One region of the Vibrio sp. TRT 17S01 genome, then DNA from elsewhere that is predicted to be linked to it. Evidence: predicted binding sites of a transcription regulator. Region 1 holds the regulator's gene; each other region holds the start of a gene.
What was found. The regulator PurR, encoded in region 1, represses purine synthesis genes. The targets are predictions, from matches to a motif close to TNANGNAAACGTTTNCNTNA.
Positions count from the first base shown of each region.

Region 2: glpX (class II fructose-bisphosphatase) is a predicted target of PurR. The motif match lies at 1,571-1,590, and genes of this name have one in related genera.
Region 3: ACQEXS_RS17625 (NCS2 family permease) is a predicted target of PurR. The motif match lies at 1,833-1,852, and genes of this name have one in related genera.
Region 4: purL (phosphoribosylformylglycinamidine synthase) is a predicted target of PurR. The motif match lies at 2,726-2,745, and genes of this name have one in related genera.

Region 1 is NZ_JBNJOG010000001.1:193,772-197,991, reverse strand. Features, by position in the region: gene torR (two-component system response regulator TorR) at 1-489, opposite strand, end outside; gene torD (molecular chaperone TorD) at 728-1,375, shown strand; gene purR (HTH-type transcriptional repressor PurR) at 1,606-2,613, shown strand; cyclic di-GMP riboswitch class I at 2,756-2,841, shown strand; gene ACQEXS_RS00850 (TfoX/Sxy family DNA transformation protein) at 2,950-3,540, shown strand; gene ACQEXS_RS00845 (TVP38/TMEM64 family protein) at 3,716-4,220, shown strand, end outside.
Region 2 is NZ_JBNJOG010000007.1:137,298-141,517, forward strand. Features, by position in the region: gene groL (chaperonin GroEL) at 1-352, shown strand, start outside; gene glpX (class II fructose-bisphosphatase) at 507-1,514, opposite strand; gene zapB (cell division protein ZapB) at 1,805-2,047, shown strand; gene metF (methylenetetrahydrofolate reductase) at 2,126-3,016, opposite strand; gene ACQEXS_RS12955 (bifunctional aspartate kinase/homoserine dehydrogenase II) at 3,254-4,220, opposite strand, start outside.
Region 3 is NZ_JBNJOG010000013.1:63,223-67,442, forward strand. Features, by position in the region: gene tet(34) (oxytetracycline resistance phosphoribosyltransferase domain-containing protein Tet(34)) at 1-450, opposite strand, end outside; gene ACQEXS_RS17625 (NCS2 family permease) at 524-1,813, opposite strand; gene ACQEXS_RS17630 (aminoacyl-histidine dipeptidase) at 2,798-4,220, shown strand, end outside.
Region 4 is NZ_JBNJOG010000002.1:169,614-173,833, forward strand. Features, by position in the region: gene purL (phosphoribosylformylglycinamidine synthase) at 1-2,562, opposite strand, end outside; gene mltF (membrane-bound lytic murein transglycosylase MltF) at 2,879-4,220, shown strand, end outside.

The sequences.
Region 1 (4,220 bases):
TAATTTGACGGGTTCGCCATTTCGGCTCAGAGCTCGACGCTGAATATCAAACGTCCACTCTCCAAAACGCACCACATTTTCATCTTGCTTCTTCGCGTCATCTCGCTCAGAGCCATTTCGAGCATTAGATATACGCCATAATAGGTTCTTCACTCGAACCAATAGCTCACGCAGCTCAAAAGGTTTTGTTACGTAGTCGTCTGCACCCATTTCGAGGCCAACGATTTTATCAATGCTATCCGTGCGTCCTGTCACCAGGATAATCCCAATATCAGACTGACTGCGAAGCTCACGAGTAAGCATCAGACCATCTTCTCCTGGAAGATTAATGTCTAACATAACTAGGTCAATTTCATTGGCCTGTAGCATCTCGCGCATTTTTTCACCACTATCAGCCTCGCTGACAGAGTAACCTTCATTCTGAAAGTAGCCTGCCAGTTTACTGCGAGTGACCGCATCATCTTCAACTACTAGTACGTGATAGCTCATCTACACTACTCATATTGTATATGGAATTATTTGCCGTTATATTCTATTCATAATTCGTAACATATCTAGCTTTTATCATTCTAAAATCAAGAAAGGTGATTTTTTCTTGATTCAGAACAAATGTCGACCAACGGTTCATATTTTCGAATAATTGGGCTTTATTTGTCACAACACATATTACCGCTATTCATTTTTATTCGTTAAACTAACTATATACCGATACTAGGAGTCGCGCATAATGCAAGAAATCAAGGCGTTTAATGAAAAGCGAGCAGAAATATACTGGTGGCTATCAAGTGTGTTTGCTAGAGAGCTAACAGAAACAGATATTGAACAATATCATTCACCAGAAATTCGCGCTTTTTTGACTGGATTGGGCGAAAACGAAAGCTTAAAAACCGCGTCAGACAAGTTGATTGACGCTCTAAACCGCTTAATGGATCGCGAAGATGCACAGTTAGAATTAGCGGCAGACTTTTGTGACATTTTCTTGAAGTCGGATAAGGATTCCGCCCTACCATATGCATCTATGTACGTGGGTAAATCCGGTCTTTTAAATGATGAGCCAGCTAAAGAAATGCAAACCATCATGGAGCAGCACGGCATTGCTATCGATAAAAACCTAAATGAACCTGCTGACCATATTGCTATTGAACTCGACTTTCTCGGCAACCTGATCATTCGTTCTAATGAGCTTGAACAAGAGCGCCACATGGAAGAAGCACTTGCAGAACAAGAGCAATTTATTAAGAAACACATTCTAAATTGGACACCTCAATTTAGTGATAAGTGTCAGTCTTTGGACGAATTTGGTTTTTACGCTGCGATTAGCCAACTAACCATTGCATTTCTTGAGTTAGATTGCGTTTATTTAGCTGGTAACTAATCAAGTCAGCTTTATGGTTAGTTAAATTGTGATTTAAGCACGAGCTTAATTGCTATTTTTATTTGCCAGTGAGAATTTGGCGGTCTAAAATCGAGACCGCAAACGATAAAAACGAATAATGTAAAATACAAACCGCTCTTTAAAAGCGGTTTTTGTGTTTCTGATACTTTCTGCCAAATTATTCTAAAATCAGAATAGAGATTTGTGGCAGTCATCGACAGGACAAACCTATGGCCACTATAAAAGATGTAGCTCGCCTTGCTGGCGTATCTACCACCACCGTTTCTCATGTGATCAACAAAACTCGATTTGTTGCTGAAGCGACTCAAGAAAAAGTGATGGAAGCCGTCAAGGAGCTAAACTACGCTCCGAGTGCGGTTGCTCGTAGCTTAAAATGCAACACGACTCGCACGATCGGTATGCTTGTTACCCAATCTACAAACCTGTTTTTCTCAGAAGTGATTGATGGCGTAGAAAGTTACTGCTATCGCCAAGGTTATACACTTATCCTGTGTAATACAGGTGGTATTTACGAAAAACAACGAGATTACATTCGTATGCTTGCGGAAAAGCGCGTAGATGGCATCTTGGTGATGTGTTCTGACCTAACAGAAGAACTGAGTGAAATGCTCGATCGTCACGCTGACATCCCAAAAGTAGTGATGGATTGGGGCCCAGAAAGCTCGCAAGCTGATAAGATCATCGACAATTCTGAAGAAGGTGGCTACCTTGCCACGAAATATCTGATTAACCACGGGCACACAGATATTGCTTGTCTCAGTGGCCATTTTGAAAAAGCTGCCTGCCAAGAACGTATTCTAGGCTACAAACGCGCGATGAAAGAAGCCAATTTAGCCGTCAATGAAGACTGGATCCTTGAAGGTAACTTTGAGTGTGACACTGCGGTATTGGCTGCGGATAAAATTGTCGCCATGGACAAGAAACCAACTGCAATATTCTGCTTTAATGACACTATGGCATTAGGCTTAATGAGCCGCCTTCAACAGAAAGGAATCCGCATTCCTGAAGATATGTCTGTTATTGGCTATGACAATATTGAACTTGCAGAGTATTTCTCGCCACCACTCACAACCGTTCACCAACCAAAGCGCCGTGTTGGTAAAAACGCGTTCGAAATATTACTGGAACGAATCAAAGACAAAGAACATGAAAAACGTGTTTTTGAGATGCATCCCGAAATTGTCGAGCGAAATACTGTTAAAAAAATCAATAGCTAGTAACTTTGTACTGTTCGGTATCGGCTTTTTCTGCCAACCAAACACAACAAACAAGTAAATATCTGAATTAAGATCACATTTAGACCATCAGAGTGTGATACTTACCTCAAATATTATTTATTCTTTAGTGGAATAAATTAAGCCACGCACAGGGCAAACCAATCCGAAAGGATGGGACGCAAAGCCTCCGGCCTACACAGGAAACTGCAAGGTAGCGGGGTTGCCGATGGCAAAAATGCAAACTGTTAACTCCTTACTGACAATACATCTGCATTATTTTGCTAATCTCTCGGACCTGCATTGGTGGCGTATAACTATACACCGAGAATTTACAGCATGGATAAACCAGTACTAAAAGACTCAATGCGACTCTTTGAACAACTAGGGCGCATAAAATCTCGTTCAATGTTTGGTGGCTTTGGAGTTTTCGCAGACAGCACTATGTTCGCATTGGTGGTAAACGATAAGTTACACATCAGAGCAGACGAGCAGTCCGCGGAAATGTTTAAATCTCAAGGGTTAGAGCCTTATGTTTATAAAAAACGCGGCTTCCCGGTTGTCACTAAATACTTCGCTATGCCAGAAGCATGGTATGACGATAAAGAACGTATTATCTCTCTAGCTCAAAAAGCGCTAGTCGTTGCAAAACAAGAGAAAACAACTCAAGCGAAGGCTAAACCTGAACGCTTAAAAGATCTTCCTAACCTAAGACTTGCTACAGAGCGCATGCTCAAAAAAGCAGGTATTGATTCAGTCGAGAATTTGGAAGAGAAAGGCGCAGTAGAAGCGTTTAAAGCGATTCAGCAGACTCATTCCTCAGATGTCAGCATTGAACTGCTGTGGGCTTTGGAAGGAGCAATTAAAGGCACTCATTGGTCGGTGATCCCTCAAAACCGACGTGAAGAATTAATGAGTAGCTTGAAGTAACTCTATATTGACCAATAAAAACCAGCGCTCGTCGCTGGTTTTTTATTATTTGAAATTTTTTGCCCCTCTCCCTGTTCTAATAGCTTAGTACTACCATTTAAAACTAAATGCTATTGTTACTTTTTTATGTTTCTTTTTTTGTTAATTGAGCCAATTGGTCATGGGAGCTATCTGTATGAATAAAAAACTCATTCTTGGTGTATTACTGGTTGTGACCATCATATTTCTGGCAATGAATTTCGGCCAACATCTCACACTCGAAAACGCAAAAGCTCAGCAGCTTGAACTAGCAAACTTTATTGAAAACAATTTCTTCATTGCAGCAACAACCTATTTCTTTGCCTATGTTGCCATCACTGCCTTTTCTATTCCTGGAGCGGCAGTGGTGACATTGCTTGGCGCCGCTTTATTTGGGTTTTGGACTAGTTTACTGCTTGTCTCATTTGCCAGCACGATCGGTGCGACGCTCGCCTTTTTGAGTAGCCGCTTCTTATTACGAGAGTGGGTGCAAAGTAAGTTTGGTGATAAGTTGACTGCAATTAACAATGGGGTTGAAAAAGACGGGGCATTCTACCTATTCTCTCTACGTTTAATTCCAGTTTTTCCTTTTTTCCTCATAAACCTACTAATGGGGTTAACACCAATCACAACGTTGCGATTTTATTTGGTAAGCCAACTTG
Region 2 (4,220 bases), on a different contig from region 1:
CAACGAAGAGCAAAATGTTGGTATCCGTGTAGCACTACGTGCAATGGAAGCGCCAATCCGTCAAATCACTAAGAACGCAGGTGATGAAGAGTCTGTTGTTGCTAACAACGTACGTGCTGGCGAAGGTAACTACGGTTACAACGCGGCAACTGGCGAATACGGTGACATGATCGAGATGGGTATTCTAGATCCAACTAAAGTAACTCGCTCAGCACTTCAATTTGCAGCATCAGTAGCGGGTCTGATGATCACAACTGAAGCGATGGTAACAGACTTACCACAGAAGGATGCGCCAGCTATGCCTGATATGGGCGGTATGGGTGGTATGGGTGGCATGGGCGGTATGATGTAATCCGCTTATCTTTAGCGATGGGGTTAAACCTGACGCTATGAGTTTGCAACTCAGCCTAAATCAAAACCAGAGTCTATTGGCTCTGGTTTTTTTTGTTATTTATAGAAAAGAAAAAGGCTTCCATTAGGAAGCCTTTATAAATCATTCAATGAGATTAAAGAATAAGGTCGCGAACTTCAGGATCTTTACGCTCTAGGTAGTGCGTCGACTTAATGCGGCGAATCGTACGGCAGCGGCCACGAATCAATAATGTTTCTGTTGTAGCAATGTTGCCTTGGCGGCTGATGCCGTCCAGCAAGTCGCCTTTGGTGATCCCTGTTGCAGAGAAAACCACATTATCACTACGAGCCATATCATCCATTTTTAGTACTACATTGGCTTGTACGCCCATTTCTTCACAGCGTTTTAGCTCAGCAGCGCCGTAGATGCGGTTTTCTTCGTTATCGCCTTTTACTTCATGACGTGGAAGTAAGCGGCCGTGCATGTCGCCATCTAGCGCACGGATAACAGCGGCGGAGACTACACCTTCTGGTGCGCCACCAATACAGTACATCGCATCCACTTCGCTATCTGGCATGCAAGTTAAAATAGAGGCAGCAACATCGCCATCAGGCACGGCAAACACGCGAACCCCCATCGCTTGCATTTGCGCGATCACTGCATCATGACGAGGCTTAGCTAGTGTGATCACTACGAGCGTATCGAGTGATTTATTCAATGCTTTGGCGATATTTTCCAAGTTTTCTTTCAATGGTTTATTAAGGTCGATACAGCCTTTTGCGCCCGGACCAACCACCAGCTTTTCCATGTACATGTCAGGCGCTTTAAGGAAGCTGCCTTTTTCTCCCGCGGCGAGTACAGCTAGAGCATTGGATTGCCCCATTGCCGTCATGCGAGTCCCTTCTATAGGGTCAACAGCAATATCAACTTCATCACCGCCAATACCGACGTTTTCACCGATGTAGAGCATTGGTGCGTCATCAATTTCCCCTTCGCCAATAACAATTTCACCGCTGATATCAGTTTTGTTCAGTAGTGTGCGCATAACTTCAACCGCAGCACCGTCAGCGGCATTTTTATCGCCCCGACCTAACCATTTATAACCAGCTAATGCTGCACCTTCAGTGACTCGAGAAAATGCCATTGCCAAATCGCGTTTCATGATGACTCCAATACATAGGTAATAGGGCTAAAAATCGACGCGATTCTAGCATATCAAAAAGGAAACGTTTGCTTTTTTACTGCAAACTCTATTGAACTGGATCAATAGGGAGCGTTAAAGTGACGGTATGACAAGGCCAGAAGGCTTATAAGTCAGAAGTATGTCAATATGCGCCGTTTTTTTGACCGAATGGCTCAAAATAGCAAATATAGAGAGTGTTTATCTTAGCCACGCTGAGTAGAATGGGGCTATGGGTTAAACTCGACCAAATTGAAGAAAGGTAGGCGAACATGTCTTTTGAAGTACTAGAACAACTAGAAGCAAAAATCCAAACAGCAGTAGACACCATTGCACTGCTTCAGATGGAAGTAGAAGAGCTAAAAGAAGAAAAAGAAAAGCTAGCTAGCGAAGCGAATGAGCTACGTTCAAACCGTGAAGCGCTTGAGCAAAAAGCACAGCAAATGCAGCAAGAGCACGCAGCATGGCAAGATCGTATCCGTAACCTACTTGGTAAAATGGATGAAGTTGAGTAATCAACAGCAAGCCTTTTATTGCAACAAAAACGCCAGCGTCATGCTGGCGTTTTTGTTTTTCGAGAGAGTTAATTTAGCTTAAGCTTTTGGTCGTACACCTAGGGTGTGGCACAGAGCATAGGTCATTTCTGCTCGGTTTAGTGTGTAGAAGTGGAAGTCCTTTACGCCTTCGCGGCTTAACACACGCACCATATCAATTGCTTGGCTTGCACCAACCAGTTGGCGCGTTGTTGGGTCATCATCCAGACCTTCAAATTGTTTTGCCATCCAGCCCGGAACTTTGACATTATTCTGAGCAGCGAAACGAGATGCTTGTTTGAAGTTTGAAACTGGCAGAATGCCCGGTACGATTTCAACATCAATGCCCGCAGCAACGCAGCGATCACGAAATCGAAGATAGCTCTCTACATCAAAAAAGAACTGAGTAATAGCGCGGTTAGCACCGGCTTCAACTTTACGTTTTAGATTCAATAGATCGGCTTGTGCGCTTTTGGCTTCAGGGTGAACTTCTGGAAAAGCTGCGACGGATATATCAAAATCATGGCGAGATTTGAGCAGTTCCACAAGATCGGATGCGTACATATCAGGCGCGCCGCCACCGGGTGGAATATCACCGCGCAGAGCAACGATGCTTTCAATGCCATTTGCCCAGTAATCGTCAGCAATTTTAATCAATTCTTCACGAGAAGCGTCGATACAAGTTAGATGAGGAGCGGCTACCAGCCCTGTCTCTGACTTGATTTCTTTAATGATGGAGTGGGTACGATCACGCTCACCAGAGTTTGCTCCGTAGGTAACCGATACAAATTTTGGTTGCAGTGTTTTTAAGCGGTGAACAGAGTTCCAGAGTGTTTCTTCCATTTTTTCGCTGCTTGGAGGAAAAAACTCGAAAGAAACGTTGATATCATCAGCGAGTTCCGCGATATTCTGGTTTAGTGCGTCGATATGACTGGCGTGCGTGTATCCCATCTTACTCTCCCTGTGGTAGCGTCCACTACCCAAACTTCCAAATCTTTAAACTGACGTTTAGACGTCTATATGTCCAAAGAATGTAATGAATACGTTTTAATGTCAATAATGTGATTATGAATTTTTTTCAAGTTGATAATTAAGGTAACTCAAGTTCGGGGCAGATGTTGAGTAAAATCGTCTAAATGCGAGGGAAAAGAAAAAGGCTTCGACGAGTGCCAAAGCCTTTCATATCGATTATAACAAACTAGAAAGTAGGTTGAGATCGGATTGGATTGCTCCTGCAGTGACTTCGCGCCCCGCGCCCGGTCCTCGAATAACCAGTGGATTATCTTTATACCACTTACTTTCAATCGCAAAGATGTTGTCGCATGGCAGGAGGTTTGCCAAAGCATGTTCTTTATTCAATGCTTCGACTCCAACGGTTGCCGTGCCGTTTTTCTCTAAACGTGCAATGTAACGCAGCACTTTATCTTCACGCTGGGCTTTTTCTAACCGCTCTGCGAGTAGCTCACTTAATAGTTGGCTTTTATCAAGGAAGTCATCCAGTGATAACCCGGCTAATTCTTGCGGAACTAAGCTTTCTACTTTGACCGCTTCTGGTTCGATATCTAATCCTGACTCACGTGCGAGGATCACCAACTTTCGCATCACATCGGAGCCATCTAAGTCGCTGCGAGGATCCGGTTCGGTAAGTCCTTGTTGCCAAGCAAGATCGACTAACTCTGCGAATGGAACACTGCCATCGTATTGTTGGAACAACCAAGACAAGGTGCCGGAGAAGATCCCGGAGAGTGCTAGGATTTCATCGCCACTTTCGCGCAAGTCTCTTACCGTATGGTTAATAGGTAATCCAGCGCCGACGGTTGCATTGTAGAGCCAGTGACGGTTGATCTTGGCAAACGCATCTTTTACGTCATGGTAATAGCGGCTAGAAGCCGAACCAGCGACTTTGTTTGCTGATATTAGGTGCATACCTTGTTGGGCAATATCTAGGTAACGTTCAGCGAGCTCTTGGCTTGCGGTCACATCAAGTACCACGAGATCGTCATAACCCTGAATCGCTCCTAATTGCTCAATCCAAGAAAAATTCTGATATTCGATGGCTTCTTCATCGAATCGTGCTGCTACCGAATTGGCATCGATACCGTTTGGGTTATACCAATAGGTTTGGCTATCAATGACGGCTACTAACTCAAAGTTC
Region 3 (4,220 bases), on a different contig from region 1:
ATTAATTGGCTCGATGTACTGGATTGCCATGTCCCATGGTTGCTCAATCCAAGTTTCTTGAGCAATGTCGACAACGTAGTCATCCAGCAACTCAGCACCAGAAGGTTTTGCACATACCGCAATCAGTTTCGCTTTAGGATATAAATCACGAAGTTTACGTGCGGTATCACCGCTATCTACAAGATCTTCAACAATCAAGTAACCTTCACCATCTCCTTCAGGCGCCTTCAGTACACTCATGTCACGTTGATGATCATGGTCGTAGCTTGAAATACAGATAGTATCGACATAGCGAATACCCAGTTCACGAGCCAAAATAGCACCAGGAACTAAGCCTCCACGGCTTACTGCCCAAATGCCTTTCCACTGTTCGGCTGGCATTTGCTTCGCAGCGAGTTCACGACAAAAAGAGTGCATCTGATCCCAGGTAATGATGAATTTCTTACTCATTGCAATAACCTAATTTATAAAAATGAAAACTTGTAGACGCTTTTATAATGGCCCCTACAAGTCTTTTGAATTCTTAAGCGACAATATATTTGATGATAAAGATAGCAGACATCACCCATACACTCATGGAAACCTCTCGCCCTTTACCACTGAACAACTTGATTGCGGCATAAGCAATAAAGCCTAGCGAAATACCTTCTGCGATAGAAAACGTCAGAGGCATCAACAAACAAGTAACCACAACAGGTGCAGCTTCCGTTAGGTCACGCCAATCGATACTAACTAAGCCAGAAAGCATCAGAATCGCAACATAAAATAACGCGCCTGCTGTCGCATACGCCGGAATCATACCAGCTAATGGCGAGAAGAACAGTGCAAGTAGGAACAAAATGCCAACCACAACCGCAGTTAAGCCAGTTCGTCCACCCGCAGCAACACCAGACACACTTTCGATGTATGACGTGGTATTTGATGTACCCAAAAGTGCACCAACCGATGTTGCAGTAGAGTCTGCCAGTAACGCTTTATTTAAACGAGGGATCTTGCCATCTTCACCCACTAAACCTGCTTTTTGAGAAACGCCAACTAACGTGCCTGCTGTATCAAATAAATCCACAAACAAGAAAGCAAACACCACTGAGATCATGCCGACTTCAAATACAGCGGAGAAATCCAATTGAAGGAACGTAGGTGCGATGCTTGGAGGCGCTGACATTACTCCACCCCACTGTACATCACCAAACACTAAGCCCAGCCCTGTCACAGCCAAGATAGCAATCATCACTGCGCCTTTCACACCACGGTGAACCAGAGCAATCGTCAAGAAAAAGCCAATTGAAGCAAGCACGGCAGGCAGCGATGTGATTGCGCCCATAGAAACAAGTGTCGCTGGGTTATCAACGACAATTCCTGCATTTTTCAAACCAATGAAAGCAAGGAAAAGGCCGATACCCGCTGAAATACCTGTTCGCAACGACATCGGAATCGAATTGATGATCCATTCACGGATCTTGAACACGCTTAGGAAAATAAATAGAACACCCGACACAAAAACCGCCGCTAACGCAACCTGCCAGGTGTAGCCCATGCCAAGCACTACCGCATAGGTAAAGAATGCATTTAACCCCATGCCCGGTGCTTGCGCGATTGGGTAATTGGCAACAAAGCCCATAATGAAACAGCCAATAGCCGCAGCTAAACAAGTGGCCACAAATACTGCACCACGATCCATTCCTGCATCAGCGAGAATTGCTGGGTTAACAAAAATGATGTAAGCCATTGTCAAGAACGTAGTAAGACCCGCGATGATCTCAGTTCTCACGTTCGTGCCATTTTCGCTTAGTTTAAATAGCCTTTCGAGCATGTTCGAATCCTATAACGGTAAAAGTAAACGGTTGCGTAATCGATTGGCCGTGGATTATAAAGTTATCAAATAACAAATTCCAGACAGAAATCTGACCCAAATCAACAATAGTTATTATTAAGTAGGCAACAGAGGTGTACAACAGCAAGTAAAAACAACATAACCACATGATAATATTAAACAATCAATCAAAAAACGAATAAAAATCAAATGATGTTTTTTTGTACTCTGTCGAAGTTTACTTCTCGTATTGAAGGCATTTTTGAATGGAGAAATATGAATTTATACGAATAAAAATATCACGAGTTGCAATAAAAATAGAAATTAAGGATAAAAAAACGCCGCTCAATTTGAGCGGCGGTTGAATCATGTCAGCAAACACGCTGTCGATAAATTCCAATATATAGGGGTGAACATACTGTTCGAGAGTTACAATTCCCGGCTTAGTAGCCAAAAGTTGTAGGGTATGCAAAGTTACTTGTGTAAACAGAGCTGTTTAGCCAGAACGTTGCACTTGGTAAACCTTTCATAAACATCACCTTCTAAATCAATGAAACATACGTTGATTTCTCGGTTCCTTGGAGGCGATAAATCGGACTCATCCTTTGAGCATTTTCTCTTCGCTTGCGAAGTTGGTTACAATATACCCCCAAAGAAATAAAATTACAACCCCAAAAGTGACCAAAGTCACAAAAAGTTCATAATATGATAATAATCAATAAAATTTAGTAATTAAATTACAGCATTATCAATCAATTTTCTAAGTAAAGAACAAATCAATACAAACCCTGTGTCATATTCGATAAATACCAATCTTGCAACTCTTGATGAGAATGATGGAATCTAGCCACTGCGACTACTCCAAGAGACGCTGTAGTGGTATGCTGCCCTCTCTACTCAATACCCAAATTTTGGATATTAACTCTATTTGATAGGCAAAAATGCAATCAAATATGTGGAAAAACACTACAAAAGGAGTCTTCCGTGTCTGAATTCCATTCTGAAATTAGCCACTTGTCACCACAGCCTTTGTGGCAGTTCTTCGACAAGATTTGTTCTATTCCACACCCTTCAAAACATGAAGAAACGCTAGCTCAATACATCGTAGATTGGGCAACGGAACAAGGTCTAGAGGTTCGCCGAGATCCAATCGGCAACGTATTTATCAAAAAGCCTGCGACGGCTGGAATGGAAAACCGTAAAGGTGTGGTGCTTCAAGCTCACATTGATATGGTTCCTCAAAAAAATGAAGACACAGACCACGACTTTACCAAAGATCCAATTCAACCCTACATTGATGGTGAATGGGTAACAGCAAAAGGCACCACACTTGGTGCAGACAATGGTATGGGTATGGCATCTTGTCTGGCAGTGCTTGCATCAAAAGATCTCAAACATGGCCCTCTTGAAGTACTGCTGACAATTGATGAAGAAGCAGGTATGACTGGAGCGTTTGGTCTTGAAGCTGGTTGGTTAGAAGGTGAGATCCTTTTAAACACTGACTCTGAGCAAGAAGGCGAAGTCTACATGGGTTGCGCTGGCGGTATTGATGGTCAAATGACGTTCGATATCAAACGTGAAGCAATCCCAGCAGGTTACGTTACTCGCCAGCTAGTGCTTAAAGGCCTAAAAGGCGGTCACTCTGGTTGTGATATTCACACCGGTCGTGGTAACGCAAATAAACTGGTTGCTCGTTTCCTAGCGGGTCACGCACAAGAGCTTGATCTTCGTCTAGTGGAATTCCGCGGTGGTAGCCTACGTAATGCGATTCCTCGCGAAGCATTCGTAACGGTAGCGGTTCCTGCTGAAAACGAAGCAAAACTTGCAGAACTATTTGACTTCTACACTAACCTGCTTAAAACAGAACTAGGTAAAGTGGAAACGGACATTGTTTCGTTCAACGAAGCCATCGACACTGACGCTCACGCTCTAGTGGTTGCAGACCATCAACGTTTCATCGCAGCACTAAATGCATGTCCAAATGGCGTGATCCGCATGAGCGACGAAATCGAAGGCGTGGTAGAAACTTCTCTTAACGTGGGTGTTATCACAACAGAAGAGAACCAGATTCAAGTTCTATGCCTTGTTCGCTCACTAATAGACTCTGGTCGTCAACAAGTAGAAGGCACGCTGGCTTCTGTGGCTGAACTGGCAGGTGCACAAATTGAATTTTCTGGCGCTTACCCTGGTTGGAAACCAGACGCTGATTCTGAAATCATGGCGATCTTCCGTGATATGTATGAAGGCATCTACGGTCACAAACCAAACATCATGGTAATCCACGCAGGTCTTGAATGTGGTCTATTTAAAGAACCTTACCCGAACATGGATATGGTTTCTTTTGGCCCAACCATCAAGTTCCCTCACTCGCCAGATGAAAAAGTGAAAATTGATACCGTTGCTCTAT
Region 4 (4,220 bases), on a different contig from region 1:
ACCCAGTTGCTTGTAAACCTGTGCTAGCGCTGTTGCACCTAGACGATTCTGACCATTACCTAGGTCGATTAGAACTAGCGAAGTATCACCTTTGTCAGTGCGAAGCTGAGGTGTAATTGTCTTACGCACATCTTCAACACGAGCAAACGCAGTGATGATTAGAGATAGCGGAGAGGTTACTTCTTTCTGCTCACCGTTCTCTTCCCACTTGGTCTTCATCGACATTGAATCTTTACCAACAGGGATAGTCAGGCCAAGTGCTGGACATAGCTCTTCACCCACCGCTTTCACTGCTTCGTAAAGACCCGCGTCTTCACCCGGGTGGCCAGCTGGAGACATCCAGTTTGCAGACAGTTTAATGTGTTTGATATCACCGATGTTTGTCGCTGCAATGTTTGTGATTGCTTCACCAACCGCTAGACGAGCAGAAGCGCCGAAGTCTAGTAGAGCCACTGGTGTACGCTCACCCATCGACATCGCTTCACCGTGGTAAGTGTCGTAGCTTGCTGCGGTCACTGCGCAGTTAGCAACAGGCACCTGCCAAGGACCAACCATTTGGTCACGAGCAACTAGACCCGTTACTGTGCGGTCACCGATAGTGATAAGGAATGTTTTCTCTGCAACCGTTGGTAGACGTAGAACGCGGTCCGCTGCTTCGTTTAGCTCGATACCGTCACGGTTAACTGCAGGGTTGTTTGCTTTTAGCGTTTTCGCATCACGATGCATCTTAGGCGTCTTACCAAGAAGCACATCCATTGGCATGTCGATTGGCGTGTTCTCGAAGTGTGAATCTTCAAGTTTCAGTTCACGCTCTTCTGTTGCGATACCTACTACGGCGTATGGTGCACGCTCACGCTTACAGATTGCGTCGAATACTTCCATGTTCTCTGGCGCAACTGCCATAACGTAACGCTCTTGAGATTCGTTACACCAGATCTCAAGTGGGCTCATGCCTGGTTCGTCGTTTGGTACGTCACGCAGTTGGAAGATACCACCACGCTCGCCATCGTCTACAAGCTCAGGAAGTGCGTTAGAGATACCGCCCGCGCCTACATCGTGGATGAACGCGATTGGGTTAGCATCACCAAGTTGCCAACAACGGTCGATAACTTCCTGACAGCGACGCTCCATTTCTGGGTTTTCACGCTGTACTGAGGCGAAATCTAGGTCTTCTGCTGATTGACCAGATGCCATTGAAGAAGCAGCACCACCGCCAAGACCGATGTTCATTGCAGGGCCACCAAGTACGATTAGGCTTGCGCCTACTGGGATCTCTTTCTTCTGAACGTGCTCGTCACGGATGTTACCCATACCACCAGCAATCATGATTGGCTTGTGGTAACCACGGACCTCTTCACCTGCGTGAGAGTTCACTTTTTCTTCGTAAGTACGGAAGTAACCCAGTAGGTTTGGACGACCAAATTCGTTGTTAAACGCCGCGCCACCAAGTGGACCTTCTAGCATGATGTCTAGAGCGTTAACGATGCGACCCGGTTTACCGAAATCTGTTTCCCATGGCTGTTCAAAACCAGGAATACGTAGGTTAGACGTAGTGAAGCCAACAAGACCTGCTTTTGGCTTACCACCAATACCAGTCGCACCTTCGTCGCGGATTTCACCGCCTGAACCTGTAGAAGCACCCGGCCAAGGAGAAATAGCCGTTGGGTGGTTGTGAGTTTCCACCTTCATTAGGATGTGCGCTTTCTCTTGGCTGTAGCCGTACTGGCGAGTTTCTGGGTTTGGGAAGAAACGACCGACATCAGAGCCCACCATCACTGCTGCATTATCTTTGTATGCAGACAGTACGTTTTCTGGTGTCGTTTCAAATGTGTTCTTGATCATTTTGAACAGAGACTTCTCTTGCTTAACGCCGTCGATAGTCCAGTCTGCGTTGAAGATCTTGTGACGACAGTGCTCTGAGTTCGCCTGTGCAAACATCATTAGCTCTATGTCGGTTGGATTACGATCAAGTTTGTTTACGAACGCATCGTAAAGGTATTCGATCTCATCATCCGCTAGTGCAAGACCTAGGGTAACGTTTGCGTTTTCAAGCGCAGCGCGACCACCAGCAAGTAGGTCAACGTCCGCGACTGGTGCAGGTTCTGCCACTTGGAAAAGCGCCGCTGCTGAATCGAAGTCAGTAAAGATAACTTCCATCATGCGGTCATGAAGAATCGCTTTAAGCTCAACCAGTTGAAGCTCAGAAAGGCCAGATGATGTTTCGATGTAGTAAGCCGTACCGCGCTCTAGACGAGCAACTTTAGCTAGGCCACAGTTATTCGCGATGTCAGTAGACTTAGAAGACCATGGTGAGATAGTACCAGGGCGAGGAGTCGCAAGTAGAAGAAGACCTTCAGGCTTGTGCTCTTCAATTGTCGGACCGTAAGTCAGTAGTTTTTCTAGTTTCTCAACTTCAGACGCATCTAGGTCTGCCGTTAGATCAGCAAAGTGGGCAAACTCAGCGTAAATACCTGTTACAGGTAGGCCTAGTTCACGACAAAGCTCTAGAAGCTTGTTAACACGAAATTCAGATAGAGCTGGGGAGCCACGAAAAATTCTCATGTACTTAGGTCTCTTATGCAATTGATTAAGGTGATATTGGAATAAATTCAGTGGGTTATACTGTTTTACTTCGAAGCTATTCCCGAAGGTTTGAAAACCTATGCCGATTCCACCTCTGCATTGCGAGCGCATTATATAGCAATTATTTTTGTGATGTAACACCAATAGCAACCGTTTGCGTCATTTTTTTTGTCAAATTTGAAATACAGCAAAACTCATTAAATGATGAAGTTGTTACCAATGCATTGCACATAAGCTTTGATTGACCTCATCCCTTTGATATAAAGGACACACTAGATGTATGAGAATGCTATCGATGAAGAATCATTATTTTAAGCGCTTTAAGTATCTGACAACATTATGCCTTGCAGCCCTATTTCTCTCTGGCTGCCAGATTGAATCAGAACCTAAAAGTGAGCTGGAACAAATACGCGAGCGCGGCGTGTTGCGAGTGGGTACGCTCAACAATCAACTTTCTTACTATATTGGTCCAGATGGTCCGGCCGGGTTGGATTATGAAATTGCGCGTGAGTTTGCAAACGAATTAGGTGTTCAGCTGGAAATGAAGCCAGCTTATCGTATATCCAGTCTCTACCCTGCATTAGAGAATGGTGAGATTGACATCATTGCAGCTGGCCTTAGTCAGTCAGAAGAGCGATTACAGCGCTTTCGTCCAGGCCCAGCCTACTATTATGTCAGCCAACAATTGGTGTATAAAAAAGGCCAGTGGCGTCCTCGCAATCTAAAACAGTTGTTGAAAAAACAGTCAGAGTTAATGGAACAGAATAATGGCGAACCTGTTGTGACCATCGTCAGCGATTCACACTTCAAACGTACGCTTACCAATATCCAGCAAAAATCCCCTGAGTTTGAATATAAAATTGACCCAAATTCAGATGTCAACGAGTTGCTGAAACAAGTCTCAGAAGGCGAACTGAAGTACACCGTCGCCGATTCTGTAGAAATATCGCTTTCCCAACGTATCTATCCAGATTTAGCGCTCGCATTTGAGCTAACGGAAGATCAACCTATTTCTTGGTTTCTACAACGCTCTGAAGATGAAAGCCTTTATGCGCTATTGATTGAGTTTTTTGGTAACTTGCAACAGTCCGGACACTTAGCATCCTTAGAAGAGAAATACATTGGACACATTGGCACATTTGACTACGTCGATACCCGCGCCTTTATTCGCGCATTGGACAGCAAACTGCCGAAATGGTCTCCCCTGTTCCAAGAGTACTCCGACGAATTTGATTGGCGTTTAATTGCCGCACTGGCGTATCAAGAATCACACTGGAACCCACTGGCAAAATCACCAACGGGCGTTCGAGGAATGATGATGTTGACTCTACCAACGGCAAAAAGTGTCGGGGTAACAGATCGACTTGATCCCGAGCAGTCGGTAAAAGGTGGCGTAGAATATTTGCGCCGCATGGTGGCACGTATCCCAGACAGTATTGATGAGCATGAAAAGATTTGGTTCGCGCTGGCTTCCTACAATATTGGTTATGGGCATATGATGGATGCGAGACGGCTGACGAAAAGACAAGGTGGAAATCCAGACGCTTGGTCAGATGTTAAGGAGCGTTTACCTCTGCTTCGACAAAAGAAATTCTTTAGCCAAACCCGTTATGGTTATGCCCGTGGTGATGAAGCGA